Regions from separate parts of the Pseudomonas fjordensis genome, predicted to be linked through region 1. Evidence: riboswitches for the same ligand, from Rfam matches in the RefSeq annotation. Region 1 holds a riboswitch; the other holds the start of a gene.

Evidence for each region. A riboswitch is a leader RNA that binds a small molecule or an ion and turns the genes downstream of it on or off. The one in region 1 is predicted to bind fluoride.
Region 2: another riboswitch for fluoride. It lies ahead of ACWHXD_RS24375 (voltage-gated chloride channel family protein); the one in region 1 lies ahead of crcB (fluoride efflux transporter CrcB).

Annotation. Positions count from the first base shown of each region.
Region 1 is NZ_OZ336860.1:3,839,466-3,855,556, reverse strand. Features, by position in the region: gene ACWHXD_RS17175 (TetR family transcriptional regulator) at 1-181, shown strand, start outside; gene nhaA (Na+/H+ antiporter NhaA) at 229-1,425, opposite strand; gene ACWHXD_RS17165 (EamA family transporter) at 1,608-2,033, opposite strand; gene ppa (inorganic diphosphatase) at 2,139-2,669, opposite strand; gene ACWHXD_RS17155 (hypothetical protein) at 2,698-2,967, opposite strand; gene ACWHXD_RS17150 (hypothetical protein) at 3,041-3,382, opposite strand; gene ACWHXD_RS17145 (hypothetical protein) at 3,477-3,743, opposite strand; gene ACWHXD_RS17140 (DUF190 domain-containing protein) at 3,785-4,108, opposite strand; gene ACWHXD_RS17135 (hypothetical protein) at 4,189-4,554, opposite strand; gene ACWHXD_RS17130 (voltage-gated chloride channel family protein) at 4,551-5,897, opposite strand; fluoride riboswitch at 5,977-6,049, opposite strand; gene ACWHXD_RS17125 (DUF190 domain-containing protein) at 6,146-6,469, opposite strand; gene crcB (fluoride efflux transporter CrcB) at 6,480-6,863, opposite strand; fluoride riboswitch at 7,002-7,062, opposite strand; partial or broken gene ACWHXD_RS17115 (sodium-independent anion transporter) at 7,126-7,295, shown strand; partial or broken gene ACWHXD_RS17110 (Y-family DNA polymerase) at 7,493-8,662, shown strand; gene ACWHXD_RS17105 (hypothetical protein) at 8,666-8,875, opposite strand; gene ACWHXD_RS17100 (hypothetical protein) at 9,340-9,537, shown strand; gene ACWHXD_RS17095 (hypothetical protein) at 9,844-10,584, shown strand; gene ACWHXD_RS17090 (hypothetical protein) at 10,718-10,987, shown strand; gene ACWHXD_RS17085 (TonB-dependent receptor family protein) at 11,123-13,240, shown strand; gene ACWHXD_RS17080 (sigma-54-dependent Fis family transcriptional regulator) at 13,242-15,059, opposite strand; gene ACWHXD_RS17075 (ABC transporter ATP-binding protein) at 15,412-16,091, shown strand, end outside.
Region 2 is NZ_OZ336860.1:5,332,862-5,348,952, reverse strand. Features, by position in the region: gene istA (IS21 family transposase) at 72-1,592, shown strand; gene istB (IS21-like element helper ATPase IstB) at 1,589-2,329, shown strand; partial or broken gene ACWHXD_RS24400 (phosphopyruvate hydratase) at 2,394-2,555, opposite strand; gene ACWHXD_RS24395 (hypothetical protein) at 2,629-2,970, opposite strand; gene ACWHXD_RS24390 (hypothetical protein) at 3,074-3,340, opposite strand; gene ACWHXD_RS24385 (DUF190 domain-containing protein) at 3,383-3,706, opposite strand; gene ACWHXD_RS24380 (hypothetical protein) at 3,790-4,155, opposite strand; gene ACWHXD_RS24375 (voltage-gated chloride channel family protein) at 4,152-5,498, opposite strand; fluoride riboswitch at 5,579-5,651, opposite strand; gene ACWHXD_RS24370 (DUF190 domain-containing protein) at 5,747-6,070, opposite strand; gene tnpA (IS66-like element accessory protein TnpA) at 6,264-6,596, shown strand; gene tnpB (IS66 family insertion sequence element accessory protein TnpB) at 6,593-6,928, shown strand; partial or broken gene tnpC (IS66 family transposase) at 6,990-8,297, shown strand; gene ltrA (group II intron reverse transcriptase/maturase) at 8,876-10,537, shown strand; partial or broken gene ACWHXD_RS24345 (transposase domain-containing protein) at 10,642-10,863, shown strand; gene ACWHXD_RS24340 (arsenic resistance protein) at 10,902-11,864, opposite strand; gene ACWHXD_RS24335 (MerR family transcriptional regulator) at 11,958-12,392, shown strand; gene ACWHXD_RS24330 (hypothetical protein) at 12,658-12,789, shown strand; gene ACWHXD_RS24325 (heavy metal translocating P-type ATPase) at 13,304-15,763, shown strand; gene ACWHXD_RS24320 (TFIIB-type zinc ribbon-containing protein) at 15,810-16,091, shown strand, end outside.

The DNA.
Region 1 (16,091 bases):
GCACCAAGCACTGATGAGTGAGAAGGAGAAAAACAGGGCGCTTCGTGCGGAAAACGACCAGCTTTTGGCGGAGCTTGCCCGAATCGCTTCTGTAAACCAGCGCCTCCTTTTCGAAATGGCTGAGTTAAAAGCGGTCTCCAGCGGAAAGGTTGTGGCTCTGACTCAGAAGCCCAGCAGATAAACGGCCTTTCTGCCTGTTCAGAAATACCGTGGTCAATCCAATCGAGGCTATTTGGCTATTGCGGCACCTGCGAGAACACTGCTACGGCTAAGAACTATGATGCCGCCAAACGCAGCCAGGATCGAACCGATCAAGACCCCAACTTTGACTTCATCAATCAAGTGAGCTGATCCGGCAAACGCCAGGTTGCCAATGAATAGGCTCATGGTGAAGCCAATGCCACACAACAGCGCCACGCCGTAAAGCTGAGTCCAGGTGCTTCCTTCTGGTAACTTGGCCAAGCCCAGACGAATGGCTAAGGCCGCCAATAGGAAAATGCCTATCTGTTTGCCCACCAACAAGCCGAGCGCAACACCCAGCGGAACTGGATCGACCAGGTTTTCCATGGAAATACCTGCCAGTGAAACCCCAGCATTTGCGAAGCCAAAAATCGGCACCACAGCGAACGCTACCCACATGTGCAGCTTTTCTTCTAGGAACAGCAGTGGAGACCGGGCTTCCTCTTCAGGCTTGCCCATTGGGACGCACAGCGCTACAGCGACACCAGCAAGGGTGGCATGCACCCCAGATTGCAGCACGAAGAACCACAGCACACCACCGACAAGCAAATATGGGAGCAATCGTCTGACGCCCAATCGATTCATTGCGATCAGAATGACCAGAGTTGCGAGCGATGCCAGCAACATCGGCATGGAAAGACCAGTGGTGTAGAAAAAAGCGATGATGACCACAGCCCCCAGGTCGTCAATGATCGCCAAGGCAGCGAGAAAAACCTTCAGCGAAGTCGGGACTCGCTTACCCAGCAGCGACAAGACGCCCAGGGCGAATGCGATGTCGGTAGCGGCTGGGATGGCCCAGCCCTTCAAGGTCTCAGTATTACCCCAGTTTATTGCGATGTAGATCAGCGCAGGCACAACCATGCCGCCTATAGCACCAAATCCCGGCAAGGCACGCTGGCCCCAGGTGGAAAGCCCACCTGCCAGCACTTCTCGTTTGATCTCCAGGCCGACCATTAGAAAGAAGATGGCCATCAGGCCATCGTTGACCCAATGCTCGACAGACATGCCCAACCAGACACTGTGCAAGGCTGCGAAGTAACCTTGGGATAGAGGCGAATTAGCGACAATCAGCGCAGCCAAAGCTGCCCCCATCAACACAAGACCTCCAGCGGATTCCGATGACAGGAAGCGAGCCAAGATTGCAGCCGCTCTAGGGGTTTCTGCGGAAGTTCTATTGTGGGTCATCAGTTTCCTTGCGCTTTGATCTAAAGCGATTATTTTAACATCCGAGGTTTATCAATATGGCTGAGCAAATAGCCTGTAACAGTTATTGTCCTAGGCTAAGATAAGACTCAACCTATCCCCTAGGGCTCTGGAACGCGTGGTACAGAGTTATGCTCCGAGCAGAACATTGACTTGCAGGCTAGTCAGGGCTTTTTAGCTATGACCAACAAACCTGCCACGATCAAGCCCGCACCGGCGATCATGCGCAACGTGATGATCTCTCGAAGCACCAGGCCGGCGAGCAGCATGGCAACGACCACGCTACCTTTATCGATCAGTGCCACCGTGGCGACATCCCCGACTTTCAGTGCCTTGTAGTAGAAGATCCATGACAAGGCAGTGGTGACGCCAGACAGTCCTAGCCAATACAGATTTCGGCTTGTGATGTTGGCCACTTCCTGTGTCGGAACAGCCCAGGCGGCGAATACGAGTACAAAGGCACACACGAACAGGGTTCGAACTGTTAGACCAAGCTCAGCTGAAATGCCTGCGAGTCCCATCTTGGCGATCACAGAAGTAAACCCGGCAAAAAACATTGAGATGAAGGCATAAGCCACCCATTTTTCCATGCGCGTGTTTCCATCGATATTTAATGTTCCGGGCGACTGAGAGGCCAATTACAAATCACGCGCCCCTCAGTTCGACTCCCGGCTGAATTCCAACTGGCGGAAGAGCTATTTGGGGATATATGCAGCTACCGATTTGCGAATCTCTTCCCGCGCCTCATCTGAGCTCCCCCAGCGGCCCATCTTCACCCACTTGCCTGGCTCCAATGTTTTATAGTTTTCGAAGAAGTGCTGGATCTGCGCGAGGAGTAACGCAGGGAGGTCTGAGCACTCCTTGACGTCGCTGTACATAGAGCTGAGTTTTTCATGAGGCACTGCGATCACCTTGGCATCCGCTCCGGCTTCGTCAGTCATGTACATCACACCAACCGGGCGACTGCGGATTACAACACCAGGTGAGACGGGATATGGGCAAATCACCAGAACGTCGAGAGGATCGCCATCGTCGCTCAGCGTGTTCGGGATAAACCCGTAGTTGGCCGGATAGAACATCGGTGTGCTGAGGAAGCGGTCAACAAAAATTTGTCCGCTCGGCTTGTCCACCTCGTACTTAATCGGCGAGTGGTTTGCAGGAATCTCGATAACGGTGAAGAAGTCATCGGGGATTGCGTTACCAGCTGGAATGTCCGCGTAGCTCATGCTCATATCTCCAAGCGTCTATGAAAGGCTAAGGCCGCTGACTTTTTTGCCAACGGATACACGTGATTCGATTTTTACGCTGACCAAACCAACAGATTTCCCGGCTGCAGGACGAATGACTTCCTGATCGCATCCAAGTCAGTCCATGGTCGCGGAGATTTCGAGCTGTCCTCATCACAGTCAAAGTGGTGTGCGAACGGTTGGCGCCGCACTCCAAGGTGACGTCGACTTCAACGGTAGGGTTGCCGCGTGAATCGAGAATTTCACGTGCATAAATGGCCTGAATTTGCGTTTTCATAGATCTTCTCCAAGTAACGATTCGGGAACGTCATTAACCATGTGAAACCGTTGAGAGGCCTCTATGTCGGACGTCAGCTCTCCATGAGTATCCTGAACAGCTGCACTGCCGACACCGCAATTGCGGGAACCAAGAAGCCTCCAATAATTAGTTCAGGAATCTCTCCCACCAAGGGTATGAACTGCCCTCCCTTTGCCATCTGGAAAAGCTCCATCATTTGGTTTGAAGCAACCATTACAGAGCAGCAATACGCCGTTTGGGCTTGTAGCCTGGCGCGCCTTTGATTTAGCAGATAAAAGGTCAGCAAGGACACTCCAACGCTTACGATGAAAAGCGCGGCGAACTCATAGACAGATCCTGTGAAAAACCTGCCCATCACAAGCCCGAATACGATGCTCAGCGTCACTGCGCTCATGTGGTCTCCCAATTCTCTAAAATGATTTTGATGAGCCGACGTCGGTGAGCTCCATTTCGCGATCTCATCTTTGGATTGCCAACCGCCATCGCGCTCAATGTTGCTGTGCTCTCAGCTCGTAGCCCGGTACGCAGGTCTGGGCTACGTCGGCCTTGCAGGACTTCTCACTGGGCATACGCATCGTGACCAATGCGCCTTCGAGCGAGGTGACGATGTACCACCCCTCGCTCGAGACCTTTTGACTGCCTGCGATGCCGGCCAGAAAAAGTGACCAGAAAACCAGTCCTACGAGAAGCGTCTTGTTGTCACGAGCCCAGTTAGCAGGGGCTGGCTGTGGACGTAGGTTATAAACTCGGTACATGGCGTTATCCTTTTTATTGGTTGTCCAACAAGGTGCGTTTTTTAGTTTTTCGCCTGGCCCACTCGACCGTATTCGATGGGCAATTTGATATAGCTCAGTGAAAACGACTCCTTGGCCAATGCCTCCAGCAACCTGTCGCACCCAATTTCATCAGTGGATATAGTCACCGTGACGGGATGATCGGCACCGCTGAGGGAATGCGCCGTATGCAAATGCCCCAAATGATCTAGCCCCTCCGTACCGCTCACCAACGTCGCACCCAACGCGCCCTCTCGCTTGGCGAACTCGACCAACCACTCTCCCAGTGGAAGGTGCTGGTAGTTGGTACTCTGTTCGGTGAAAAACGTCAGCTGAAAGCCGTTCATAGCTACATCCTCTAATGTGGCGAGTGACCGACGCTTCGGTCGGCCTTACTTCTTCATTTCCGAGCTGTTTTCAAACTGAATTACGACGCGTTAGTGAGCGGTAACTCACATAAGAGAAGAACTGCTCGCACCTTGCGTAACTCGTCAGCGTGGTCGCGCAGGAATGCGCGCAGCTTGTCCTCTGTATCTAGCAATTCCAGACACTGGGGATGACGCATATCGCCAAGCTCCGGGTGATGATGGGAGATGCGATGGCCTGGCAAATAACCTGCAGAAATCGTCTTGAGCATGACCTGCTCAATTTTTGCTTTTTGAGCAACTTTAAGGAGGTGCTGGGCTAGTGCAGGTGCGCTTAGGTGGTGCCAGAAGCTGGTCACGCGAGCCCGGCTAGCGCCAGGAAAATAGAGTTGCAAAGCTGTCAGGCGATCTTGGTGATGTTCAATCATTTCTCTTCCCCCACAAGAGTCACTTTCCGCTCGCTGGCGGATTCACTTTGAGCATGAAATTGCTTGAAATCAGAGAGCCGGATTTCCTCCGGAAGAGGACGGTGATGCTTGCTGTGGCCGACGCGCTGGGCGTGATAGATCCCGGTGTGTCCGGATACGAGGTAACTTGCGATACAGGCAATGGCTGCAAGCGGAGCAATTTCGGGCCCGAAGAGCTCCATGGCCATAACGATGGTTGCCAGTGGCGTATTAGCTGCACCGGCAAAGACGGCGACAAAGCCGATACCAGCCAGCATGCCGAAGGGAAGGTGCAAGAGGGGAGCCAGCGCATTCCCCAAGGTGGCACCGATGTAAAACAGCGGTGTCACTTCACCGCCTTTGAATCCAGTGCCCAAGGAGACAACGGTGAACACCATCTTTCCAAGCCAATCCCAAGGGGCCATTGGCATTTGAAAGGATTGGACGATGCTCGGAATGCCTAGCCCGATGTACTTATCAACGTCGATGTAATGGTTACTACCGAGCGCCCACACTGCGACTGCGATCAGCAGGCCGCCGGCAAAGGGTCTTAATGGTGAATAGGTGATAAGCCGCTTAACGAAGGCTCCGAGCTTGTGGGTCGCTGTCGCGAATAGCAGGCCGGTAAGGCCAAAGACAATCCCAGCTACCACCACAGCCATGACACTCCACAGCTGCACCGGAACCACTTCGCCAATGACGTAATGCGTGTGAACCACGCCCCAGGCTTGCCCCACCTGGTCAGCAACGATTGCCGCAACCACGCAAGGGAAAAGCGCGTCGTAACGCATACGTCCAATGGCCAATACTTCAAGTCCGAATAAAGCCCCGGCAAGAGGGGTGCCGAAGACGGACGCAAAGCCAGCACTAATACCGGCCATGAGAATCACCCGACGGTCTTCGCGGCGCAGACGGAAGACATGCGTCAGTTGATCGGCAAGGGCACCGCCCATTTGCACCGCCGTCCCCTCACGTCCCACAGATGCACCAAAAAGGTGGGAAACCACGGTTCCGATCAGCACCATCGGTACCATGCGCAAAGGCACGATCTTCTTAGGATCATGGATCTCATCGATGATCAGGTTGTTTCCGGCATCAACGGGTTTGCCTATCAAGTGATATGCAAGTCCCACAGCAAAGCCGGCCACTGGCAGGAGCCAGATCACCCAGGGATGGGTTTCTCGCCACTGGGTGGCATGATCCAAAGAAAGGAGGAATAACGCAGAAGCAGAGCCTGCCAAAAGAGCTACAAGACCAGCAAGCGCAAGCCATTTCGCTATATAGGGCAGTAAGTCGAGTTGTTCAGGTCGTCGAAATTTAGACATTTGGCCAGCCACAAAAAAGTAAGTGGGCCTGACCAAAAAGGGAATCTGAGCGCGAACGCCTACAGACCTGATTGATCAGGTTTCTGTAGGCATCATCAGCTGCTACGGGCGCAGCGGTTGGTTAATGGAGGAATGCCATCTCCAATCCGTCGATCTTAGCTAGCTCCGCTCAAAATGTAAAATCATGTTACGGAAACAACAAGCACAGGAAGATCTCTTGAAGCCTAGCTTGGTAAAAGGATGCCGGACTAGGTGGTTTTTTTGCCGACGAAGCCCATTTCAATTGGAGTCTTTATGTAAAACACCGAGATTTCCTCAAGCTCCAATCGTACGAACAACCGTTCAGATTCGTCCTCGGTGATAGCCATGCGAATCTCGGTAGGCTGATCCGCCAGTTCAAAAAAATGGGAGGAGTGCAGCCGACCGGTATGCCCAAAACCCTCGATACCCGTAGATAGGGTCGCACCACGTAGTCCCATTTCTTTCGCCAAATCAACGATCCAGTCGCCGAGCATCTTGCCCTGATAACGACGGTTCTGTTGGGTAAAGAAAATCACCAGGAAACCTTTCATTTTCATCTCCTCAGCGCGTACCGATAATTTGATAGGACAGAAGCCCGGCAGCCGTCATCGTCAGCGAGCCCACGACGTGTAATGAAATTGAGCCGAACGCCCAGAGCAATCTGCCTTCCTGGATCAGGGCAACTGTTTCTGCCGAAAACGTAGAAAAGGTGGTGAGCCCTCCACAGAAACCCGTGATGATCAGCAGGCGCCACTCAGGGCTCAGAGTCGGGGATGCGGCCAAAAACGCGATTGCTAAGCCGATGATGTAGCCCCCGATCATGTTTGCAATCACAGTGCCTGGGGGAATCGTGGGGAACAATGCGTTTAGCTTCATACCCAATAGCCAGCGCAACCAGGCACCGAGTGACGCGCCAACGGCGATAACCAAAAGTGATTTCAGCATGGTGGGCTCACCTCGTCAGACCTAGGCCAAATAGGTAACAGGTAAGCACAAAAAAAGAGAGGCGACTGGGGTCGTAGGATCATAATCCTGTCCTAGCTCAGGGACAGGGAGCGGATACACCTACGCACCCTGTCCAGGGTTCACGTAGGCATCATCAGCACTAGGCGGTTAAAGGAGGAATGCCATCTCCTGAAATCATCGTATATCAGCCCCCTCAGAAGTATCAAGGCATACCAAACTTGAATTCAAGGAATACATCGGGGATATCGCGGCGGTGGCGGCTCTCGACAAGGTGGTGCTCAGACTCCGTCGTGTATGTGCGCGGTCGACATCATTGGCATGAACCAAGCGACCTCCATGCTGGTGGATCGGTTCGGCGTCCATGACAAACCTGACGTCATCGATACTCTGATGCGTGATATCGAGGCCTGACTTCGACGAATAACTCTCGATGTGCGCCTCCAGGACGGACGCCACGAGCGTCAAACTATCTATGCCGAATTGCCTTCGTCTGTGTGAATCAAAAGGCTTATTTGATCCCGCTGAATCGCCAAAACCATAAAAAATGTTAGTGGTGTATTTTCAATATAAATCAATATGTTATCTTCCGCTAACTGTTAGTGTCATTCAGATCAAACGATGGCTGCGTCATTGCCCGCAGCTACGACGCCAAGCCGTTTATCAAGATGGGCGAGCCGTATTTTCTAATCAAACACAAGCTGAAGCAACACGGCATCATTCCCTTCTCGTCTAACTACGCGCTCTATGGCGACATGAGCGAGCGAGTGATGACTCTGATCGAATCGATGGTTCCTGCCGTTGAAATTTACAGTATCGATGAGGCATTTGCTGACCTATCGGGTATTCCCGGGCTGGATGCTTTGGGTCGTCAAATCAGGGAGCGGGTGCTGCGCTGCACTGGCATTCCAGTGGGAGTTGGAATAGCGAGCACCAAGACCTTGGCCAAGCTGGCCAACCACACGGCAAAGCGATTGCAAGCTCAAACCGGTGGTGTAGTGAACATCACCGATCCGGTCAAGCGCGATTGGGTCCTGCGTAATACTGACGTCTGCGAAGTGTGGGGCGTAGGCCGCAAAATGAAGCTCCACCTCGACGCCATGGGCATAAAGTCAGCGATGGACCTGGCCAGGGCAGATCCTCGGACGCTCCGTAAGAAATTCAGCGTGGTGATCGAAAAGACGGCGCGGGAGCTGGCCGGCACATCGTGTCTGGAACTTGACGAGCCCGACCCGCCCAAGCAAGAAATATGCTGCAGCCGGATGTTCGGCAAACGGCTGACCGATCTGCCGCCGATCAAGGAGGCGGTGGCCACCTACATGATGCGCGCCTCAGAAAAGCTTCGCGCCCAAAACTCACTTTGTAAAAAGGTCCGCGTCTGCATCCGCACAGGCATGTTCAACCCCGAGGAGGCGAAGTATGCCAACGGCGTGGTGGTCGATATGCCGTACCCCACCGATGACGTGCGCCTGCTCACGAAAGCCGCCGTCGATGCGCTCGACAGGATTTTCCGGCCGGGTTTCAAATACAGCAAGGCCGAGGTAATGCTGCTCAACCTGTGCCAGCCAGGCGAATACACCGATGATCTTTTTGCAATATCGCAGCCGACCGAGGCAACCCAGGTCATGACGGTTCTTGATCAGATCAATGAACGCTGGGGAAGGGGAACGCTTCGATCTGCCAGCGTACCTACCAACCCTGACTGGGGTATGCGTCGAGAGATGATGAGCCAGAGCTATACCACTAAGCTGGACCAACTCTGGACGGTGGCCTGCAAGTAGCGCTCATTCCTCCGTCATAAGGACAGCCAGAGACATTTTGATGAATTCTTCATTGTGGCCGATTGTGAAAAGGGCGCCTCGCACATTGTCTGCCACCTCGGCGGAGCCACGTTGCTCAACCCAATTTGACAGCTCCAGGATGGACGCTTCGAGGGCAAGTTGGTTTTCGTAGAGTTTGGAAAGCAGGGAAGGGATTAGGTCTGAGTTCGGCATCGTTGTTCCTCCGTGGAGCGAACAGCGTAGCAGGCAAATTATTGAGTGGGGAGATCGTTCGGCAGGACGCCGGAGGAGGGGGAAATCATTTCCGCAACCCAATGCACGCCCCTTGATACATGCGGGCTGTAGGCTTGGTAAAAACTCTGAGTTGCGGAAAAGATAAATAGCTAAGGTGTTGATTATTATAGTTAACTCGGCAGTCTTGAAAACCGGCGGACGTTAATAGCGTCTCCAGGGTTCGAATCCCTGGTTTCCCGCCAAGATTTACACGAAAGCCTCGCGAAAGCGGGGCTTTTGCGTTTCTGGGGGTTGGGTGTGCTGATAATCAAACAAATGCTGTTTGTCGCATTCATACCTTTCAAAGACGAACCGCCATTCGTCTAACATCCGGCACTCTTCATCCGTTGCTACCTCTCAATCTTAAGCACGGATATCCCGAGCGATAAACGGAGAGAGCCAGCATGGAAATCAACGAAAAAGCCCCAGGCAACATTTCCCAGCAAGCGGTTACCCGGGGCACCGATAACGAGACAGGGCATGACCCTCGGCGCGATGAGGACAATGTCCCGCTGCCGCCGGACGACGAGGCACCGCTTGAGGAAGACATGTCGGATGTAGACGCGGCCGATTCCGTAGCAAGTGAACATCCCGACACCTGAAGGCGTTCAGGCAAACGAGCCCGGCCCTGTGCCGTAATGCGGTTGTAGGAGCGAGCTTGCTCGCGAAAAACGTCAACGATAACGCGTGTTTCTTGATTGAACGCGGCGCCTGTGAGTTTTTCGCGAGCAAGCTCGCTCCTACAGAGTGGGCGCTTGATGGCTCGGGTAGCGTGGTCTCGTTCACCTCGTTGCTGTAGTCCTATGCTGATCCGACCCGCACCGCTGCACTTTTTTGCATTTTGCTGATCTACCCCTGTCCCAGCCACCCGACTCCTGCGCGTGGCCCACAGATCAGACACGGTGCCGATGGATCGAACGTTAACTGTTTCCACCTCCCGATGGCCGCTGCTGCTTGTTGCGGTTTTCGCGCTCTGCGCAACAGGCTGCAGCCAACAACAGGGCCGCGATATCGCCAGGCAGTTCAGCGATGGCAAGCCCGATGAGTTCTTCCAGACCAGCGTCGACCGCATGGCCACCCTGGGCATGCGTGACAACCTGCAAAGCCTCTACTTGCTGATGAGCAAGCTCTACCTGCGCAACCCCAATCAGTGGCGTCAATCGGGCTACCCGGATGCGGTGACTGCCGCCCGGCAAATCCGCCAGGCCATCGAAAATCGCCAACCCTTGCCCGCACTGGGTGACCGGCGTGACCTGGCTGCCCTGAGCTATTCCCTGAGCCCCGACTTTCGCGGCGACCGCGTCGGCGCGTTCATCTATGCGATTGGCAGCATGCTCGTGACCGCCCACGGCGGGCGCACGCAGTTTTATGTGACCGACTCGATCAACCCGCAGTTTGTCAGCAATGCCGCGCGCAATATCGAAAAGGCCACCTGGTTGCTTAGCCAGCGTCAGGATGCCAATGGCGTGTTGCTGTTGTTTTCCAATGAAATATCGGAGGAGGGCAGTAACCTCAGTTTTGCCGTTGAGTTCGGCAAGATCGTCGCGCGTTTGGACCTGCTTACCCAAATCCTCGATGAGCGTTACCGACGTATCGGCCTCAATTACGCACAAAGCTTGTTGCTGATGAATTTCCTGCCGGTGCAATAAGGCCCATCGCATCGACCAATCGGTGCGGTGTTTCCCTTTCCGCTGTAGGAAGCGGCCTATCTTGCCTTTCGCGGCTTGAAACGCTTGCCTGCGGGCAATAGCCTCGGATTTTTCTTAAACACGAGGCCCTACCTTGGGTAAACGAAAAACGGTTTGGCCCACGGATCGCGAAATACGCTTGCGGTTTATCCTCTATGCGGTGATCGACGCCGCGACGGCCCAGGGCGTGTCTGCCGAGTTATTGCTGCCGGCGCATAAGTTATTGCGTGACTCGCCCACGGAGGCCCAATTGCGCGACACCTTGGGGGAGATTCTCGCCACTGACGAAATGTATGGCTTTCGCTTTGCGCCGGGGTCGGATGCAGATGATCTGCTGCGGGCATTGGCAACTACCGATGGCTAAACTGATTCATCCCTGTTTTTGATACGCCCCTGTCCGTCATTAAGGAGTGACTCGACGGGCGTGCCTGCCTTCCCATCACTGTTCGCGTGGTGGGCTTGGCCCGGCACGTTCCCGGATTCCAAGGACCTGCCCCCAATGCTGCTGCGCCACCCCCCGTTTATTTTTGCCGCCTTGACCCTCAGCTCGCTGGTACAGGCCGAAGGCCTGCAATTGGCGCCGGTTGAAGTCACCACGGCCGAGGCCAGCGCCGCAGAAATCGCCCAGGCGCAGCTCAAAAGCGTGCCCGGTGGCACTAATTACATCGATATGGACAGCGTGCAGCAGGGACGGGTCAGCAGCAACGAGGATGTCTTCAAATACCAGGCTGGTGTGTACGCCAAAGCGGCCAATAACGAAGGGGTGAAGGTGTCCATCCGTGGCTCGGGCCTGAACCGCGCCCCCGGTGCCCATGCCTCCGGCCTGTATGAAATGTTCGACGGCCTGCCGCTTACCGGCCCAGGGGGTACGCCTTATGAGCTGAAGGACCCGCTGTGGCAAAGCCGGGTAGAGGTGCTGCGTGGCGCCAACGGGTTCGATCAGGGCGCGTTGGCTTTGGGCGGTGCGGTCAATTACGTCACCCGCACCGGCTTGGATGCGCCCAAGCTGCAAGTGCGCTATGAGGTCGGCAGTCGCGGCTATGCTCAACGTGAAGTCAGTTCGGGGCAAGTGCTGGGGGACGCCGACTATTACATCAGCCTCACCGATTCGGCGTCCGACGGTTATCAGCACCAGAGCGCTGGTACCGGCAAGGGCATCGCCGCCAACTTTGGCTATCGCTTTAACCCGGACCTGGAAACGCGCTTCTACTTGCGTTATCGCGAAACCACCAACGATTCTCCCGGCAGGCTCACGCGTGACCAGATCAGCCATGATCCGCGTGCCGCCAACAGCCTTAATGCCGCCCGCGACTCAAAACGCCTGCAACCGGGCTCCACCTGGATCGCCAACAAAACCACCTTGCGCTTGGACGATAATTCACGGGTCGAGGTCGGACTGGCCTACCACGATTACCCCATGGACCTGCGCGAAGGCACCAACCGCCTCAAGGTCGCCTACACCGATATCAGCGGCACCCTGAATTACATCCGCCAGGACAGCCTGTTCGGCCATGCCAGCACCACCACCGTGGGCCTGCGTACCACCCAGGCGATGCCGAACAATGGCGCGTCGGAATACGTCCGCATCCCTGCGGGCAACACCGCCATTTATGCCCCGGGCACCAAGACCCGCGACTACAGCTATCTGGGCTCCGATACCGTGCTGCATGTAGGCAATGAGCTGGAACTGGTGGAGGATCTGTGGCTGACCACCGGCCTCGCCGCCATCTACACGCGCCGCGAAACCCAGGTCACGTATCCCGACGGCCAGGCGCCGATCAGTCAGCATGATTGGGATTACGCGCCGCGCATTGGCCTGCGTTACGACTTCACCCCGCAGCTGCAGATTTACGGCAACCTGAGCCGCTCGGTAGAGCCACCGCACGCATGGTCGATGATCTGGGGGTCGAACAAATATTTCGGCAAGGGCAGTGGGGCAGCCACGGGGTTACAGCGCGAAGGCGTGAAGCTGCGTAATCAGACCGCCACCACTCTGGAAATCGGCGGGCGCGGTGAAGCATGGCTCGGCCAGTGGGACCTGGCCCTCTACCGCTCCGAAGTGCGTCACGAATTGCTCTCCGTGGAAACCCAGGCCCAAACCGTCAACAGTAGCGCCATCATCGCCGAATCCAACGCCAGCCCCACCGTGCACCAGGGTGTGGAGCTGAGCCTGCTCAGCCCGCTGTGGGACGGCGGCCGCAGCGGTAAGCTCGACCTGCGCCAGGCCTACACCTTCAGCGACTTCCACTACCGCGATGACGACCGCTTCGGCGACAACACCTTGCCCGGCATTCCCAAGCACTACTACCAGGCGCAACTGCGCTACAGCCACCCGACGGGTTTCTACACCAGCCTCAACACCGAGCATGCATCACGGGTAGCGGTGGACTACGCCAATTCCTACTACGCGGCGGCCTACACCACCCTCGGCGCCACGTTCGGCTATGACGCGCCCAAGCAGGATTGGCAAGCCTGGGTCGACCTGCGCAACCTCACCAACCGCCGTTACGCCAACACCGTCACGCCGGGCTACGACGACAACGGCATGGACGCGGTGCGCTCTACCCCTGCGGATGGGCGGGGTATCTACACCGGCGTTTCCTGGAGCTGGCGTTAAATCAGCCTTCGTGTTGGCGCAGGCGCTTGTACAGTGTGTTGCGGCTCACCCCTAACTCCCGCGCCAGGTGGGAGATGTTCCCGCCCACGGCTTCCAGGCGCTGGTTCAGGTCAAGGCGTTCATCCAGGTGTTCGGGTTTGGACTGCGGCAGCGTCGCCTGCAAATCCACGAAGAAATCATCGGGCAGGTGCTCTGCGCGGATCGGCTGCTCTTCGGCCATTGCCAACGCCACCTGCAACACGCTGCTCACCTGGCGTAAATTCCCCGGCCACGGGTGTTGCTCAAATAGCCTCAGCACCTCGGCACTCAGCCCGGCCCATTGCGTCGGCTCGCGGTGTTGCTGCCACAGTTGCTGGAACAGCGCCTGCTTGTCGGTACGCTCGCGCAACGGCGGCAATTCCAGGGTCAGGCCGCCGATGCGGTAGTACAAGTCTTCGCGAAAGCGCCCAGCCTGCACCAGCTCGCGCAAGGCGCGGTTGGTCGCCGAGATGATGCGCAGATCCACCGGGAACACCTCGCTGCTGCCCACCGGTTGCACGCAGCGTTCTTGCAGCACCCGTAACAGGCGGGCCTGGGTCGGCAGCGGCATATCGCCGATCTCGTCGAGAAACAGCGTGCCCTTGTCCGCCTTGCGGATCAGGCCGATGCTGCCTTTCTGGTTGGCGCCGGTGAAGGCGCCTTTTTCGTAGCCGAACAGTTCCGATTCCACCAGCTCTGCGGGAATCGCCGCACAGTTCACTGCGATCAACGCCTGCCGGCTGCGGGAACTGGCCTGGTGCAGGGCTTTGACGAACACCTCTTTGCCCACGCCGGTCTCGCCGTGAATCAACAACGGAATGTCTTTTTCCAGCAGGCGCTCGGCCTGGCGCACGGCTTTTTCCACGCGCACATCGCCAAAATGCAGGGTCTGGAGGTTGATCGAGGTCGGTGCTGGCGGCGGCGGTTGGCTGAACACCCGGGCCTGCACCGGCATCTGCTTGGGCCGCTTCAACAGGCACTGAAACCTATTGCGTCCCGCCGCGTGCAAGGCGAAGGGCAGCCCTTCCGGTTGGTTGAGCAACTCCAGCAGCGAGACCTTGAACAGGCTGTCGATCATCACCCGCGACAGGCTGATGCCCAGCAGGTTATCTGCACGCCGATTGGCCGACAGCACCTGGCCGCTTTCATCAAAGATCAGCAGGCCGGCCCATTGGCTGTCGAGGTTGCTCAAGCCGGTGTTGAAGGTCAGTTGGAAGTGTTCGCCGCGAAACAGGTTGAGGATCAGCCGGTTTTCCACGGTCTGGCTCATCATCTTGACCATGCCCAGGGTGTGGGAGGGCGGCAGGTAGCTGTCGCTGGACACATCCAGCACGGCGATGATTTCGCGCTGGGCGTCGAAAATCGGCGCTGCGGAGCCGGTCATGAAGCGGTTGGCCTTGAGGAAGTGCTCATCGTGCTCAATATGCACGGCCTGGGCGCAGGCCAGCGCGGTGCCGATGGCATTGGTGCCGCTGGCGCGTTCCATCCAACTGGCGCCGGGGCTGAAGCCACGGGCCAGCGTGGGTTCGATAAACCGCTGGGTACCCCACGAGGTCAGCACCTGGCCCTGATTGTCGGCGAGCATGATCAGGCAGTTGGAATTGCTGAGAATGTTTTCGTAGTAGGGCAACACTTCCTGGTGGGTGGTCTGTACCAGGGAATGCTGGCTTTCCAGCAGTTGGCGAATGCCCTCGGCGGGCAGTTGGTCAAAGCTGGGGGCGCTCTGGTGGTCCAGGCCATAGGCGCGGCAACGGCGCCAGGATTCCTGGATAAGGGTGTCGTGGGTCAAGGGTTCGGCCATCGTGCGACCTTCATTTTTATTGTTATTGTTTTTGCATATCTAACTGAAGAAACCGATTCAAACTGTGGGAGCGGGCTTGCTCGCGAATGCGGTGTATCAGTCGACCGATGATTGACTGACCCACTGCATTCGCGAGCAAGCCCGCTCCCACATTTAGTCTGTGTTGGTTATGAGAGTGTTGTTCACAACTGTTCATTGTCAACCCCGGCAGTGTTCAGTTGTTCAGCCGGATTGTTCACTCCTGAACATCATGATTCACCCATTTCCTTACACATCAAGCGCTTGCGGTTTTGGCACGAAACTCGCTCTGACAATGGACCAGATTCATTCCAATAATAAAAAAGGTCGTGTCATGTCATTGACCCTGGAACATGTCTCCCGCGTTGTCGACGGCCAAACCTGGATCGACGACGCCAACCTGCGGTTCGAAGCCGGTTCTTTCAACGTCCTGCTCGGTCGCACCCTGTCCGGCAAGACCAGCCTGATGCGCCTGATGGCCGGCCTGGACAAGCCCGACAGCGGCCGTATCCTGATGAACGGCGTGGACGTCACGCAAAAGCCGGTGCGCCTGCGCAATGTGTCGATGGTCTACCAGCAGTTCATCAACTACCCGACCATGACCGTGTTCGAGAACATCGCCTCGCCGTTGCGCCAGGCCGGTGTGTCCAATGAGGTGATCCAGAGCAAGGTGCTGGAAACCGCCAAGATGCTGCGCATCGAGAAATTCCTGCAGCGCCACCCCCTGGAGCTGTCCGGTGGCCAGCAGCAACGCACCGCCATGGCCCGCGCCTTGGTGAAGGACGCCGAACTGATTTTGTTCGATGAACCGCTGGTCAACCTGGACTACAAACTGCGCGAAGAGCTGCGCCAGGAAATGCGCGAACTGTTTAAGGCGCGCCACACCATCGCCATTTATGCCACCACCGAGCCCAACGAAGCCCTGGCCTTGGGCGGCACCACCACCATTCTTCACGAGGGGCGGGTGATCCAGAGTGGCAAGGCCGCCGAGGTCTACCACCAGCCGCAAACCGT
Region 2 (16,091 bases), 1.5 Mb from region 1:
ATTGGCCACCGACCATGTAGCGTCACCCGCCTTATGCACAGGCCGGGGACAGATCATTGAAGGAGTGGGTTGTGATTCACAAGATCAAGGGGTTGTATGACCAGGGCCGAGGCCTGTCGGTCCGTGCCATCAGTCGTGAGCTGGGGATTTCCCGGAACACCGTACGCAAGTATCTCCACCTGGATGAGATGCAGATCAGCGCTACCATTGCTGACCCTTCACGCACCAAGGTGCTCGACGAGCACCGCGATTATCTGATTAATCAGTTGGGTCAGTTTCCAGCCCTGAGCGCAGTCAAGCTGGCCCGTCGCCTGAGGGAGCGCACCACCGAGCTGGCGGTGTCAGACCGGAGCATTCGCCGCTATGTGCAAGCGCTCAAGCAGCAGGTTGCCAGTGGCCAGTTGCGCTATTACGAGCCGGTCGTTGAGTCAGTGCCTGGCGTGCAGTGTCAGGTCGACCCCGGTGAGCTGCGAGGCGTCATGATTGGCGGCCTGGAGCGTGTCGTTCATTTTGTGGTGTTTGTGCTGTCCTGTTCACGGCTGATGTATGTCGGTCTGAACTTCCGGCCGCTGGATACCGAACGGTTTATCCAGATGCACGACGAGGCCTTCCGCTACTTCGGCGGCGTCACCGAGGAGTGCATCTACGATCAGACCAAGATGGTGGTGATCAACGAGCAGTACCGTGAGCTGACGCTGAACCAGCGCTTCCACCAGTATGCGACTACCGTCGGGTACCGCATCCATGCCTGCGAGGGCTATGACCCGGAGAGCAAGGGCAAGGTGGAGGCCGGGGTCAAGTACGTCAAGCGTGACTGCTTCTACGGCGAGCACTTCCAGGACGAGGCCGCCGTCCGACAGCACCTGAATGATTGGCTCGAGACTGTCGCCAACGCACGCGTGCACGGCACGACGGGGCAGCATCCAAGAGCGCATTTCGAGGCACTGGAGCGTAGTCAGCTCAAGCCCTATCTCGTCCCGCAGAACCTGCTGCACGTGGCGCCGACAAGGGAGACCCGCAAGGTCGACAAGACCGGCTTGATCTCATGGCAGGCCAACAAGTACTCGGTACCCATGGCCTGGCAGCAAGCCCGTGTCGGTGTCAGCGCACAGGACAACCAGTTGCTGATCCATGACCTGGAGAGCGGTGAACTCATAGCCACCCATGACCTGTGCAAGGCCAAGGGCCGGATGATCAAGAACAACAACCATTACCGAGACCATGCCCAGCGCATTACCGACCTGGAGCGCGGCATCGACTCGATCCTGCCCGATGCCCTTGGGGCAACCCTGTGCCAACTGCTCAAGCGTACTTCGCCGCGTATCTACAAGGATCAGCTGGTTGCTGCACGCGACCTGCTCATGGCCCATGCGCCGGTTGATACGGCGTTGCTCGGCGAGTTGTGCGAGCGCAGTGAACTGACCGCCACCGGGCTCAAGCGCTACCTCGAAGCATGGCAGCAAGCCAAGGCGCGGGGCCGGATCATCGGCGACCATGACTATGCGCCAGAGGCCGGTAGCCAGGTTAGTCACGCCGACCTGAACGCTTATGCCCGCATTGGCCAGTCGACTGGCCACGGGGTGACCCAATGAGCCTGCTCGACAGCACTATCGCGCAGTACCGAAGCCTGCGCCTCAGCGCGACCGCGGGTGAGCTGGCCACCCTGCTGGCCAGAGCCGAAGCCAATGAACTGTCCTACCTGAGCTTCGCCCAGTCACTGGTCGAGCATGAGCTTAACGCCCGCTCCAGTAGCCGCGTAAGCCGCAACCTCAAGCAGGCGCAGTTCCCCTCGGAGAAGCATCTGGAGGCCTTCGATTACCGGCACCAGACCACCATCACCAAGCGCCAGGTCAGCACCTTGCTGGACTTCAGCTTTATCGACAACCGCGACAACCTGGTGTTCATCGGACCACCGGGTGTGGGCAAGACCCACTTGGCCATTGGGATTGGCCACAAGGCGGTTCAGGCGGGCTACAAGGTGCTGTTCCGCACGGCTCTGGCGTTGGTCGAGGATCTGGAGCTGGCGGAAATGAAGGGCGAGCTGAAGAAGCGCCTTAATCAGCTGAGCAAATACGACGTGCTGATCATCGATGAGCTGGGCTACCTGCCGATGACGCGCCAAGCCCGGTACAACCTGTTCCAGTTAATCAACAACCTGTACGAGTACCGCTCGGTCATCCTGACCACCAACAAGGACTTCACCAGCTGGGGCGAGTTCTTCCATGACGACAACGTGGCCGTGCCCATCATCGACCGCGTGATCCACCATTCACACATCTTTATGCTGGGAGGTGAGAGCTATCGTTTGAAGCAGAAAACCGGCGGTTAGCGGTGAGCAAGTGGGTCAATTCTATTGGCCAAAAGTGGGTCAAAATTAATGGCCATTGACAATGGTCACGCAACTCAACAGCTTCGTGAGCGCCTGTAGAGGCACCGGACGGGACTGAAGCCCGGCCCAGTGTTCCGCACTCCAAGGTGACGTCGACTTCAACGGTAGGGTTACCGCGTGAATCGAGAATTTCACGTGCATGAATAGCCTGGATTTGCGTTTTCATTGATTTTCTCCAAGGGACGATTCGGGAACGTCATTAACCATGTGAATAAGTCGAGAGGCCTCGATTTCGGAAGTCAGCTCTCCATGAGTATTCTGAACAGCTGCACTGCCGACACCGCAATTGCGGGAACCAAGAAGCCTCCAATAATTAGCTCAGGAATCTCTCCCACCAAGGGCATGAATTGCCCTCCCTTTGCCATCTGGAAAAGCTCCAGCATTTGGTTTGACGCAACCATCACAGAACAGCAGTACGCAGTCTGGGCTTGTAGCATGGCCCGCCTTTGATCTAGCAGATGAAACGTCAGCAACGACACTCCAATGCTTACGATGAAAAGCGCGACGAATTCATAGACGGATCCTGTAAAAAGCCTGCCCATCACAAGCCCGAATACGATGCTCAGCATCACTGCGCTCATGTGGTATCCCATTTCTCTAAAGTGGTTTTGATGAGCCGACGTCGGTGAGTTCCATTTCGCAATCTCATCTTTGGATTGCCCACCACCATCGCGCTCGTAACGTTCAACGTTGCTGTGCTCTCAGCTCGTAGCCAGGTACGCAGGTGATGGTCACGTCTGCCTTGCAGGATTTCTCACTGGGCATGCGCATCGTGACCAAGGCGCCTTCGAGCGAGGTGACGATGTACCAACCCTCGCTCGATACCTTTTGGCTGCCTGCAATGCCCGCCAAAAAAAGCGCCCAAAAAACCAGTCCTACGAGGAGCGGCCTGTTGTCACGAGCCCAGTTGACGGGGGCTGGCTGTGGACGCAGGTTATAAATTCGGTACATGGCGTTTATCCTTTTTACTGGTTGTCCAACAAACCGTGGTTTTCAGCTTTTCGCCTGGCCCACTCGACCGTACTCGATGGGCAATTTGATAAAGCTCAGCGAAAACGCCTCCTTGGCCAATGCTTCCAGCAACTTCTCGCACCCGGGCTCATCAGTGGATATCGTCACTGTGACCGGATGATCAGCACCGCTGAGGAAATGCGCGGTATGCAAATGTCCTAAATGATCCAGGCCTTCCGTACCGCTCACCAGCGTCGCTCCCAACATGCCCTCTCGTTTGGCGAACTCAACCAGCCACTCCCCGAGTGGAAGATGCTGGTAGTTGGTACTCTGTTCAGTGAAAAACGTCAGTTGAAAGCCATTCATGGCAACATCCTCTAATGTGGCGAGAGCGACCAACGGTTAGTCGGCTATGCCTCTTCATTTGCGAACTGTTTCTTCGAACTGAATTACAAGGCTTCACTGAGCGGTAACTCGCATAAGAGAAGAACTGCTCGCACCTTGCGCAACTCGTCAGCGTGGTCGCGCAGGAAGGTGCGCAGCTTGACCTCTGTATCCAGCAATTCCAGACACTGCGGATGACGCATATCACCAAGCTCCGGGTGATGATGGGAAATGCGATGGCCCGTCAAATAGCCCGCAGAAATCGGTTTGAGCATGACCTGATCAATCTTGGCTTTCTGCGCGACTTTAAGAAGGTGTTGGGCAAGTGCGGGCGCACTCAGGTGATGCCAGAAATTTGTAACTCGAGCCCGACTAGCGCCAGGGAAATAGAGCTGCAAAGCTGTCAGGCGATCTTGGCGATGTTCGGTCATTTCTCTTCCCCAATAAAAGTCACTTTGCGCTCGCTGGCGGATTCACTTTGAGCATGAAATTGCTTGATATCGGAGAGCCGGATTTCCTTCGGCAGAGGACGGTGATGCTTGCTGTGACCGACGCGCTGGGCGTGATAGATCCCGGTATGCCCGGATACGAGGTAACTTGCGATACAGGCAATGGCTGCAAGCGGAGCAATTTCAGGCCCGAAGAGCTCCATGGCCATGACAATGGTTGCCAGTGGCGTATTAGCTGCACCAGCGAAGACAGCGACAAAACCGATACCAGCCAGCATGCCGAAGGGAAGATGTAAGAGGGGCGCTAGCGCGTTCCCCAAGGTGGCTCCAATGTAAAACAGCGGAGTGACTTCGCCGCCCTTGAATCCAGTCCCCAGGGAGACAACGGTGAACAACATCTTTCCAAGCCAGTCCCAAGGAGCCATTGGCATTTGAAAGGATTGGACGATGCTCGGAATCCCCAGTCCGATGTACTTATCGACATCGGTGTAATGGTTGCTACCAAGCGCCCACACTGCCACTGCGATCAGAAGGCCGCCGGCGAATGGTCGTAATGGCGAATAGGAGATAAGTCGTTTAACGAAAGCCCCTAGCTTATGGGTGGTCGTCGCGAATAGCAGGCCAGTGAGGCCGAAGATAATCCCAGCGGCGACCACAGCCATGACGCTCCAGAGCTGCACGGGAACCACTTCGCCAATGACGTAATGCGTATGAACCACTCCCCAGGCTTTCCCCACCTGGTCAGCAACGATTGCCGCAACCACGCAAGGGAAAAGCGCGTCGTAACGCATGCGTCCGATGGCCAACACTTCAAGTCCGAACAAAGCCCCGGCAAGAGGGGTGCCGAAGACGGACGCAAAGCCAGCACTGATACCGGCCATGAGAATCACCCGGCGATCTTCGCGGCGTAGCCGAAAGACATGCGTCAATTGATCCGCAAGAGCGCCGCCCATCTGCACCGCCGTTCCCTCACGTCCCACAGATGCACCGAAGAGGTGGGAAACCACGGTTCCGATTAGCACCATCGGCACCATGCGCAAGGGAATAGTCTTTTTAGGATCGTGGATCTCATCGATGATCAGGTTGTTTCCGGCATCAACTGGTTTGCCTATCAGGTGATACGCAAGTCCCACGGCAAAGCCAGCAACTGGCAGGAGCCAGAGCACCCAGGGATGGGCTTCTCGCCACTGGGTGGCATGATCCAAAGAAAGGAGGAATAACGCAGAGGCAGAGCCTGCCAAAAGAGCTACAAGACCAGCAAGCGCAAGCCATTTCGCAATATAGGGCAGTAAGTCGAGTTGTTCAGGTCGTCGAAATTTAGACATTTGGCCAGCCACAAAAATGTAAGTGGGCCTGACCAAAAAGGGGATTCTGGGCGCGAACGCCTACAGACCTGGTTGATCAGGTTTCTGTAGGCATCATCAGCTGCTACGGGCACAGCGGTTGGTTAATGGAGGAATGCCATCTCCAATGAGCCGATCTTAGCGAGCTCTGTCCAAAATGTAAAATCGTGTTTCGGAGCACGAGGCAAGCGTAGGCGTCTTCGAGTCACCGCTTATGAAAGCAGGCCAGACTAGGTGACTTCTGTTCCGGCGAAGCCCATCTCAACTGGGGTTTTTATGTAAAATAACGAGATATCTTCAAGCTCCAATCGCTTGAATAACTGCACAGATTCGTCCTCGGTAATGGCCATACGAATTTCGGTAGGCTGATCCGCTAGTTCAAAAAAATGCGAGGAATGCAGCCGGCCGGTATGCCCAAAGCCTTCGATACCTGTGGACAGAGTCGCACCCCGCAGTCCCATTTCTTTCGCCAAATCAACGATCCAGTCGCCGAGCATCTTTCCCTGATAGCGACGATTCTGTTGAGTAAAGAAAGTGACCAGAAAACCTTTCATGTTCCTCTCCTAAGCGCGTGCTGATTATTTGATAGGACAGAAGCCCGGCAGCCGTCATTGCCACCCGGGCAGGATTCACACTGGCATCATGCGCACTGGTCAAGTCGGATGCAAACGACTGGTCAAGTCGAATGCAAATGGCTGGTCAAGTTCATGCAATTGCCCAAATTCTAGCCTTTCAAGCGGGTATTTCATGCAGCCAACACGCCGTTCCTATTCCAAATCCTTCAAAGCCCAGATCATTCAAGAGTGCGCCCAACCAGGCGCTTCGATTGCCAGCGTCGCGCTCGGCCATAGCCTCAACGCAAACCTCGTCCACAAATGGATTCGGCTGCAAACGCAGAAAATTCCGGCACACCCACCTGCATTTATTCCGTTAGCCATGCCGCTGGCGGGGGCGAACTCCCATCCAGCATCATCGAATATCTGCGTTGAAATACAGCACCCGCGCGCCATCATCAAAGTGGACTGGCCCACTGAAAGTGCTGCCGCCTGCGCGACTTTTCTTCGAGATATTCTGCGATGATTCACATCGACTCCATCTGGCTCGCCACCGAACCGATGGCCATGCGCGCAGGCACCGAAACGGCGCTAGCCAAGGTGATCGCGGTGTTCGGTGCGGCGCAGCCGCACTGCGCTTATCTGTTCGCCAACCGCCGCGCCAATCGCATGAAAGTGCTGGTGCATGACGGCTTCGGAATATGGCTGGCGGCGCGCCGGTTAAACCAAGGCAAGTTCCACTGGCCTGGCATCCGCCATGGTCCTGAGATGGAACTGGATGCCGAGCAACTTCAAACGTTGTTGCTGGGGCTGCCATGGCAACGCGCAGGTTCTGGAGGCTCGATCACACTGCTTTAACGGCAGCCATTAGCCTATCGGTCTATCGTCGCGAAACGCCCGCTCTGGCAAAGTCCGGCGTATGACTTCTTCGCCCAATCTCGACCAACTGTCTCCCAATCAACTGCGCGTCCTCGCAGCGCAGTTGCTCTCGCAAGTCGACACTATGGGCAAGAAAATCAACCGTGATCAAACAGTCATTGAGAAACAGACCCACGAGATCGCCCAGCTCAAGCGTTTGAAGTTTGCCAAGCGCAGCGAGCAGATGAATCCTGAACAGGCCAGCCTGCTAGATGACCTGATCGATACTGATATCGCGGCGATTGAGGCCGAGCTTCAGGCGTTGCAAATAGCACCAGAGGCGACCGAGGAAAAGCTAAGGCCCAAGCGCACGGCATTGCCGGCAGAATTTCCGCGAACGTTGATCCATCACGAACCGGACAACACTCACCGCCCATGCGGCTGCGCCCTGAAGCGCATCGGTGAGGACGTTAGCGAGAAGCTGGACTACACGCCCGGCGTGTTCACCGTCGAACGCCATGTCCGTGGCAAGTGGGTCTGCGATAACTGCGAAACGCTGATCCAGGCACCGGTTCCGCCGCAGGTCATTGATAAGGGCATCCCGACTTCGGGCCTGCTCGCACACGTCATGATCGCCAAGTTTGCTGACCATCTGCCGCTTTACCGTCAGGAATCGATCTTAGGTCGAGCGGGCTTGGCGATTCCACGTTCAACCTTGGCTCAATGGGTTGGCGTGACCGGAGTTCAGTTGCAGCCGCTGGTCGATGCGCTGCGCGAAGTAGTGCTTGGGCAACAAATCATCCACGCAGATGAAACACCGGTGCAGATGCTCATGCCGGGAACAAAGAAAACCCACCGCTCCTATGTGTGGTCCTACGCTACCAGCCAGTTCTCGGATGTGGCAGCGGTGGTTTATGACTTCAGCCCCAGTCGCGCCGGAGAGCATGCTCGCGACTTCCTTCAGGACTGGAATGGCAAGTTGGTCTGCGACGATTTTGGCGGCTACAAGGCCAGCTTTGAACTCGGCGTGACCGAGATCGGCTGCATGGCCCATGCACGGCGCAAGTTCTTTGAACTGCACGCTACGAATAAAAGCACGCTCGCCGAGCAAGCCCTGCGCTATATCCAGTTGTTGTACGAAATCGAAAGAGAAGTCAGAGACCTGGAGCCGGATTTACGGCGCCGAATACGGCAAGAAAAAGCCGTACCGGTGAAGGATAGGCTGCATGCCTGGATGAACGCGCAGCGTGATCTTGTGCCCGAAGGTTCGGCCATCAGCAGAGCGCTCGATTACAGCCTTAAACGCTGGGCAGCGCTGTCGCGCTACCTCGATGACGGGGCGGTTCCCATTGATAATAATTGGGCGGAGGTGCGACACGAAGTCGCTTAATGAAGTTGTTCCCCCTTGGTGGGAACCACCCGTGTCACCGGGTGAATCTAGAAGGCTGAATCAAGAGCGCCTTCGACAATGTTACGAGGCGCCGCAAGGTGCGGGGTACCAATCGTGAGAGGCGTACCCTTCTGGCAGCCATGGCCGGACAAGTGCTAGATAGTTGGTATGGTGAACACACGTGAATCTGCGCAACGATCGTTAAATTAAGCGAGCGGAAATGGCTTACACGCTCGAACCAAAATGGTAATGGAGGTGGGAACTGCGTCTTTCTACTACGCATTCGTGACCCACATGCCTCCCGGTCGATAGCAGGCACCTAACCCGACGCACTTCAGTAAGCGGAACGTGGAAATCCCGTATCGCTCCCGTCAGGGAAAGCCGTTTGTAAAAATTGCCCATGGCGGTGCGGGCGAAGGAACGAGGAAAAAGCGAACGCCGTCCTGTAATGGGTTGGATAGAGGTTGAAACATCACTTCACGCGAAAGCGGGCAGACGTCCTCATGGTCTCTCTTCACACGAGAGTAGGTAGAACCCTTTCAACGGAAGGAGAGCAAATGAACGCAGCAGCATTGGCGTGTGCACCTTCCGGCACGTCGTGGGACAGCATCGATTGGATCGCCGTACAACGTCGTGTCAGAGGGCTGCAAGCGCGTATTGTGAAGGCTGTACAAGATGGCAGACATAACAAGGTGAAAGCCCTGCAATGGCTGCTGACTCACTCGTTCAGTGGCAAGGCATTTGCTGTGAAACGGGTGTCTGAAAACAAAGGCAAAAATACCCCCGGCGTGGACAAGGTTACTTGGAATACGCCTAGGGCCAAGCTCGGCGCGATAGAGTCGTTGACGCGGCGAGGTTACTCGCCGCTCCCGCTTCGGAGAGTGCTTATTCCGAAGAAAAACGGCAAAACGAGACCTCTTGGAATTCCCGCGATGAAATGCCGGGCCATGCAGGCGCTTCATCTGCTGGCTCTGGAACCGATAGCGGAAACTACCGGCGACCCGAACTCTTATGGGTTCAGGCCGGAACGCTCAACTGCGGATGCCGTCGCACAGTGCTTTGGTGTGCTGTCACGAAAAGCAAACGCGGAATGGGTGTTAGAGGGCGACATTCAAGGCTGTTTCGACAATATCAGCCATGACTGGTTGATCGCCAACATTCCCATGGACAAGGCGATTTTGCAGAAATGGCTCCGGGCTGGTTATGTCTACCAAAAGCAGCTATTCCCCAGCCACGCCGGAACCCCGCAGGGAGGCATCATATCCCCGGGGTTGGCGAACATGACGCTGGATGGGTTGGAAGCGATGCTGGCGAAGAGATTTCCCAACGCGAAGTGGACAGCCCGAAAAATGCGCGTGGTGCGTTATGCAGATGATTTCATCATCACTGGTTGTTCGAAAGAATGGCTGGAGAATGAAGTCAGGCCCGCCGTGGTTGAATTTCTGGCAGAGCGTGGACTTGTCCTCTCTCCGGAAAAAACCAAGATAACGCACATAGGGGACGGGTTCGACTTCCTCGGATGGAACCTGCGCAAGTACAACGGCAAGCTCCTGATCAAGCCGTCCAAGGCGAACATCGGGGCTCTACTTGCCAAGCTGCGAGAGTTGATCAAGACCAACAAAACGATACGACAGGCTAACTTGATAGGTTTGCTCAACCCGGTTCTACGGGGCTGGGCGAACTATCACAGTCATGTCGTCGCCAAGAAGGTCTTCAACCAGGTGGACAGCGCAGTGTGGGAAATGCTCTGGCGATGGGCGGTACGTCGCCACCCTCGCAAGACACGCCGATGGGTGAAGGATCGGTATTTCAAAGTACAAGGGGCGCGCCGTTGGGTGTTCTCGTGTACTGAAAAATCCGCCGATGGTCGGAAGCGTCAGTACACGCTAGTAGACGCCTCAGACACACCGATTGTGCGACATATCAAGATTAAGGCTGCTGCCAACCCTCACGACCCTGCATGGGATGAGTACTTCGAGTCCCGCTGGGGCAAGAAGATGCTCACTTCCGTTAAAGGTCGAGCCAAGCTGTATCGGGTATGGGTGCAACAGGGCGGCAGGTGCTGCGCCTGCTTCAAGCCGGTGACCAAAGACACACCGTGGCACAGTCGCCATATTGTGAAGCTAGGTCATGGCGGGACGGACGCTGCGGCTAATCTTGAGATTTACCACCTGCGTTGCCCACGAGATGTGCAATTTGCCAATGTCGACGATGTATAACCGGGTGCCCAATGGCGCCTTAGCAGAGGCTTGAGCCGTGTGCTGGGAAACTCGCATGCACGGTTCTTAGGGGGTTGGACGCGGGCAACCGCGTCTGACTACCCGACAACCAGATCCGGCCATGGGCTCTTGGGCGCAAGAACTGGCTCTTCGCCGGGTCGCTACGCAGCGGAAAACGGGCTGCGGCGATCATGAGCTTGATCCAGTCAGCGCGGCTGAATGGCCATGATCCGTACGCCTATCTAAAGGATGTTCTCACGCGCCTGCCGACGCGGCGCGCGAGTGAGATTAACAAGCTGCTGCCGCACAGGTGGGCACCTGTTTAATCGCGCAGGGTGTTTTGTGCTTATGTCTTCCCTGGCATCTACATTTTGCGCCACACCAAAGCAGGAATTGCTCGGATGTAAATTAGTTCGCTGACCAACTCAATCAGCGTTTGAGTAATCACTGCTGCCGCAGCGAGCCCTCTGATTTCCTCGGGCAAGGCCAATGCCAATGGTAGAACTACCAATGAGTTTCGTGTCGAACTGCTGAAAGCGACAGATCTTGCCGTGCTAGCCGGTAACTTAAACGCCCGAGCCACCAGCGCACCCACCACGGGTGCCAAGAGCATGAAACCAATGTAGACGGGAATAACAGGCAGCAGCTTGTCCATGTCTCTGACCACCGTTGAAATCTGAGAGCCGATCACTACGACCAATACAGCCGCCATAGCTGGCACAGGCATCCAAGCCCATACATTGTTCCAGCCCTCAACGATGCGTGACCCCTTTGCCCCGGCAGCTGTTGCTACTGCCAAGACCAAGGGTAAAGCGATCAGCACTACGAAGGCCTCAACAAATGGGCCGACCGATATAACCACCGCCGAGTCATCACTCACCATGAAGGCTAGATAGAGGGGTAGTAGCACAAGCTGAAGCACGAGTAGTAATGGTGTTGCCGCCAGAGTCAGTTTGGAGTCGCCCTTACCGATATGGGTAAACACAACAACATAATCGATACAAGGCGTCAGCAAGACCAATAGTGCGCCCACCAAAATCGCCGGGTGGTCGGCTAGGCCCATCGTCAACGCCCAAACCAACAGGGGGATGGCGACGAAATTGGCGGTCAGCAGCGCGGTCATGAAACGCTTGTTTGCAAGCCCTTTGCGAAGATCCAAGAATGGGATCTGCAGAAACATGGCGTACATCAGCACAGCGATGGCTGGTGTCACCAACGCACCTAACGCTTGAGAGGCATCAGGTGCGAGCAGGCCCCCGATAGCCGCGACAATGACCGCGACGAAGTAAACGGGAATCTGGTTCTTCTCTAGCTGTTCTCTGTCCACGGAATGCCCTTAAAACGCGTGAAATCATTTTTCGATTGAGCAGGTTAATATCTGTAGCTACTACAGGTTCAAGAAAATGCTTGGGGAGTTTGGATGTCAGGAATCGGAGCGCTGTCGAAATCAACGGGTTGCCACATTGAAACGATTCGCTACTACGAGAAAATAGGCCTTCTCCCTCCGGCCCTACGGTCGACAGGGCGGCATCGAATCTATACCGAAAAGCATCGGTCACGACTCATCTTCATCAGGCAGAATCGTGAACTGGGCTTTCCACTCGACGATATCCGCGAACTCATTGCGCTCGCGGCAGATGCTGATCGTCCGTGTGCTGATGCGTTGTCGGTGGTCAAGAAGCACTTGGCAGAAGTGGAATCTAAGGTAGCTAAGCTCCTGCAGATCCGGATAGAGCTGCTCTCAATGGCAGGCACGTGTGAGTCAAGATGCCTAGGCTCGAACACTCCAGACTGTACGATTATTGAGTCACTGTTCGAACCCGCTGCTGGGGCTCGCTCTGGTTGCTGCTCCTAGACGAGTCAAGAGCATAGGGGAGCAAGCTGCCATTGAAACCGAATAGCGCGATAGTCTCGACAGGGTCTTTCGAGCGTCCGTCTACACCAAACGGGCTGGTGCAAGATGTGTTCGGCAGACGCTTACTAAAGTGGTGCGCCACTGCTGGCATAAAAATATCAAGCTATAGTGTTTGGGGCCCTCAATCTCGTGACCGTACTGAGCGAACGCTTACACGGCAGACGTTTGCCAGGGCATATACCTATCAACTGAAGGAGCAAGTTCTATGGCCATCAAACCTGGGCCCAAGCCAATTGCCGAATCAACCGGCAAGACAGACCAGCGTCGCCGTGTAACCCCCGAGAACAAGCCTAAGCATCCCGACCTGGACGTGCATAAGCACAAGAAGGGTGATTGATGAGACCCCGCCAGACATGGCGGGGTTTTATTCTCGGTTAGCAGGTGTCACCGGATTTCCAGTGGGCATCTCCTAATTAATGCCGAAAAGCTTGTAGTAGGGTTGTTGAGGAGGACATGCTGGTGCGACTGTGTCGAGGAGCTTTCTGGATATTTCTACCCTTAACCCTGTCGGCTACCGATGGTAATGAGCGCTTAGAGAGGTCTACAGCCGACACATGCCAATGGCGTCGAAAACCATCATGGCGGATTTCTCCAAACGTTTACTCGTAGGCTTCACAACGCGATTGACGACTTGCTCGATATGCATGACTCCCAGGGTGAAAGCTGAGTGGGCATTTGAGGTGCTGACCAACCTGGCTGATGCATCGCAGCATGCAGCTATCAGGCGCTCGCACTGAGGGACGTAGACTCGAGCGGCGCCCTCGGCCCAGTCGAAATTTCAAACTCATTGCTTGACACTGTAGCTACTACAGGCTGTTCAATGACGCCATATCCTTATTGGTAGATGCGTCATGAGCCAGGAAAACCCGTCGAAAGCCAAATTGCACCTCGTGCCGAAGTCGGACGATTGCTGTTCTGCTGACCCCCGCGAGACCTTCGCCAAACAGGTTCATTCTCGTGCACATCATGTTGAGCATGGGCCTGATCACGCCGAGAGCTTGGGCAGAACGGGATCGCATGCGTGCGGTTCGAAGGATTCTCAGCCTTGTGGAGCCAAGTCCACCGACCATAATCAAGACCATAGCGCACACGATCATGGCACTTCAGCTCAAGCCCATTCCGATGCCGACCATTGCTGTTTGAGCAAAGTGGATTCCGCAGGGGCGGTGACTTCACATTCGGCCATGGCTGAGCCAGAAGGCACGACCCTGGTTCGGTATCGCATTGATAAGATGGATTGCCCTACCGAAGAGCGGCTAATTCGTAATCGCTTAGAGCCGATGCCTGGCATCGCACGACTTGATTTCAATCTGTTGGATCGTGAGCTGACAGTGCATCATCGCTTGGATGATCCGAAGGCGATAGTCATCGCTTTGACCGCGCTGGATATGGGGCCCAATCTCATCGAGGCCGGCGCAACCCCGAATGCCATTTCACCTGCTCTGACGACGCGCTTGAAAGGGCTGCTGGCGGTCAGCGGTCTAGCTGCCATCGCCGCTGAAGTGATCGCTTGGACGACCGGACAGGAGGGTTCTTTGCCTGTAATGTCCTTGGCTGCGCTGTCCATTCTTACTGCTGGTCTACCAACTCTGAAGAAGGGGTGGATCGCTGTAAAGAACTTCACATTGAACATCTACTTCTTGATGTCTTTGGCTGTCTTGGGTGCCATGGTGATTGGCAAGTGGCCGGAAGCCGCGATGGTGGTTTTCCTTTTCGCTATTGCCGAAGCCATCGAAGCACTCTCACTTGAGCGAGCGCGTAACGCGATTAAATCGCTGACTGCATTAGCTCCTGAGACTGCGGAAGTCATGACCGAAGCTGGCTGGAAAGAACACCCGGTTGAGAATGTCGTTCTCGGCAGCCGTATTCGTGTTCGCACAGGGTCGCGGGTACCGCTGGATGCGAGGGTGGAATCTGGTCGTGCTGCTCTCGACCAAGCCCCTATCACTGGTGAAAGCTTGCCAGTAGATAAGGCAGAGGGGGATCCGCTATATGCTGGCAGTATCGTGACAGACGGCGTCGTGGAGGCGACTGTCACGGCAGTCGCTGGCGAAAGTACGCTCGCTCGTATTGCTGCCGCGATTCAGGATGCGCAGTCTCAGCGGGCGCCGACGCAGAGGTTCGTTGACCAGTTCGCACGGTATTACACCCCAGCCGTAGTGGCGGTGGCATTTCTTGTTGCCGTTTTAGGCCCAGTGCTGCTTGGTGGTACGTGGGGTGAATGGTTGTATGAGGCCCTGGTGTTGTTGGTCATCGCGTGTCCTTGTGCCTTGGTCGTCTCAACGCCTGTCACTGTTGTGAGTGGTCTTGCCGCAGCCGCACGGCATGGAATCTTGATCAAGGGTGGTGCCTACCTGGAAAGCGGGCGCCTGCTGAAGGTGGTTGCTCTGGATAAAACAGGCACGTTGACTCAGGGCAAGCCAGTTCTGACTGACTCAGATATATTCAGTGACTTGTCTATCGAGAAGGCAACTTTGATTGCTGCGAGTCTTGATGAGCAAAGTACCCACCCAGTAGCGAAAGCATTGGTCAATGGGTGGAAATCGCAGCAGCCTGGCGCTGTGGCTCTGCCTGTCAGTGACTTCAGTGTGCTAAATGGCCGAGGCGTGAAAGGCACGATCGACGGTCATCTTTGGCATCTAGGCAACCATCGTTTGGTTGAGGAGTTGGGCGTGTGTTCTTCGGAGCTGGAGGCCAGACTTTCACGGCTTGAGGAAACTGGCAAAACGGTGATCGTGCTATGCGGCAATAGCGGCCCCGCCGCGATATTCGCGGTCGCAGACACAGTCCGACCGGAGAGTGTTGAAGCTGTGGCTGCTTTGAAGGCTTTGAACGTGGTTCCAGTAATGCTGACTGGGGATAATCCTGCGACGGCGAGGTCGATCGCTGAGCAATTGGGCATCGAGGATGCCCGTGGAAATCTGATGCCAGAGGACAAGCAGACTGCAGTCGCTGAACTCAAACGCAGATATGGCGCCGTTGGGATGGTTGGTGACGGCGTTAATGACGCCCCCGCCTTAGCGCAATCCGATATAGGTTTCGCAATGGGAGCCGCAGGGACAGCGACAGCTCTCGAAACAGCTGACGTTGCGATCATGGACGACGACCCTCGAAAAATCGCGTACTTTATCAGCCTGAGTCGCCGATCCGCCTCGGTTCTAAAGCAAAACATCATTTTGGCTCTGGGCATAAAAGTTGTCTTCTTGGCGTTGGCTCTCTCTGGTTTCGCGACATTGTGGATGGCCGTTTTCGCCGACATGGGGGCGAGCTTGCTCGTCGTATTCAATGGCTTGCGGCTGCTGCGTCGGTGAAATGGCTGCTGCGTTTTATATAGCTCATTCGCTGGAGGAGAGAACCATGCACTGCCCAGTTTGCAAAGAAGTACTGTTGGTAATGTCGGAACGTCAAAACGTTGAAATCGACTATTGCCCGCAATGTCGAGGTGTTTGGCTTGACCGGGGAGAACTCGACAAGATCATCGAGCGTAGCCAGCAGGAAGAACAAGAAGCTCGTTTTCTTCCACAGAGCGTATCTCAGTCGCTGCAAGGTACACCTCCGTCTGAACCTGTGTATGCCCAGCCGTCTTCTGGCCACCATGACAACAAACGCGGCACTAAGCACGGCCACTCCGCGCCGCAG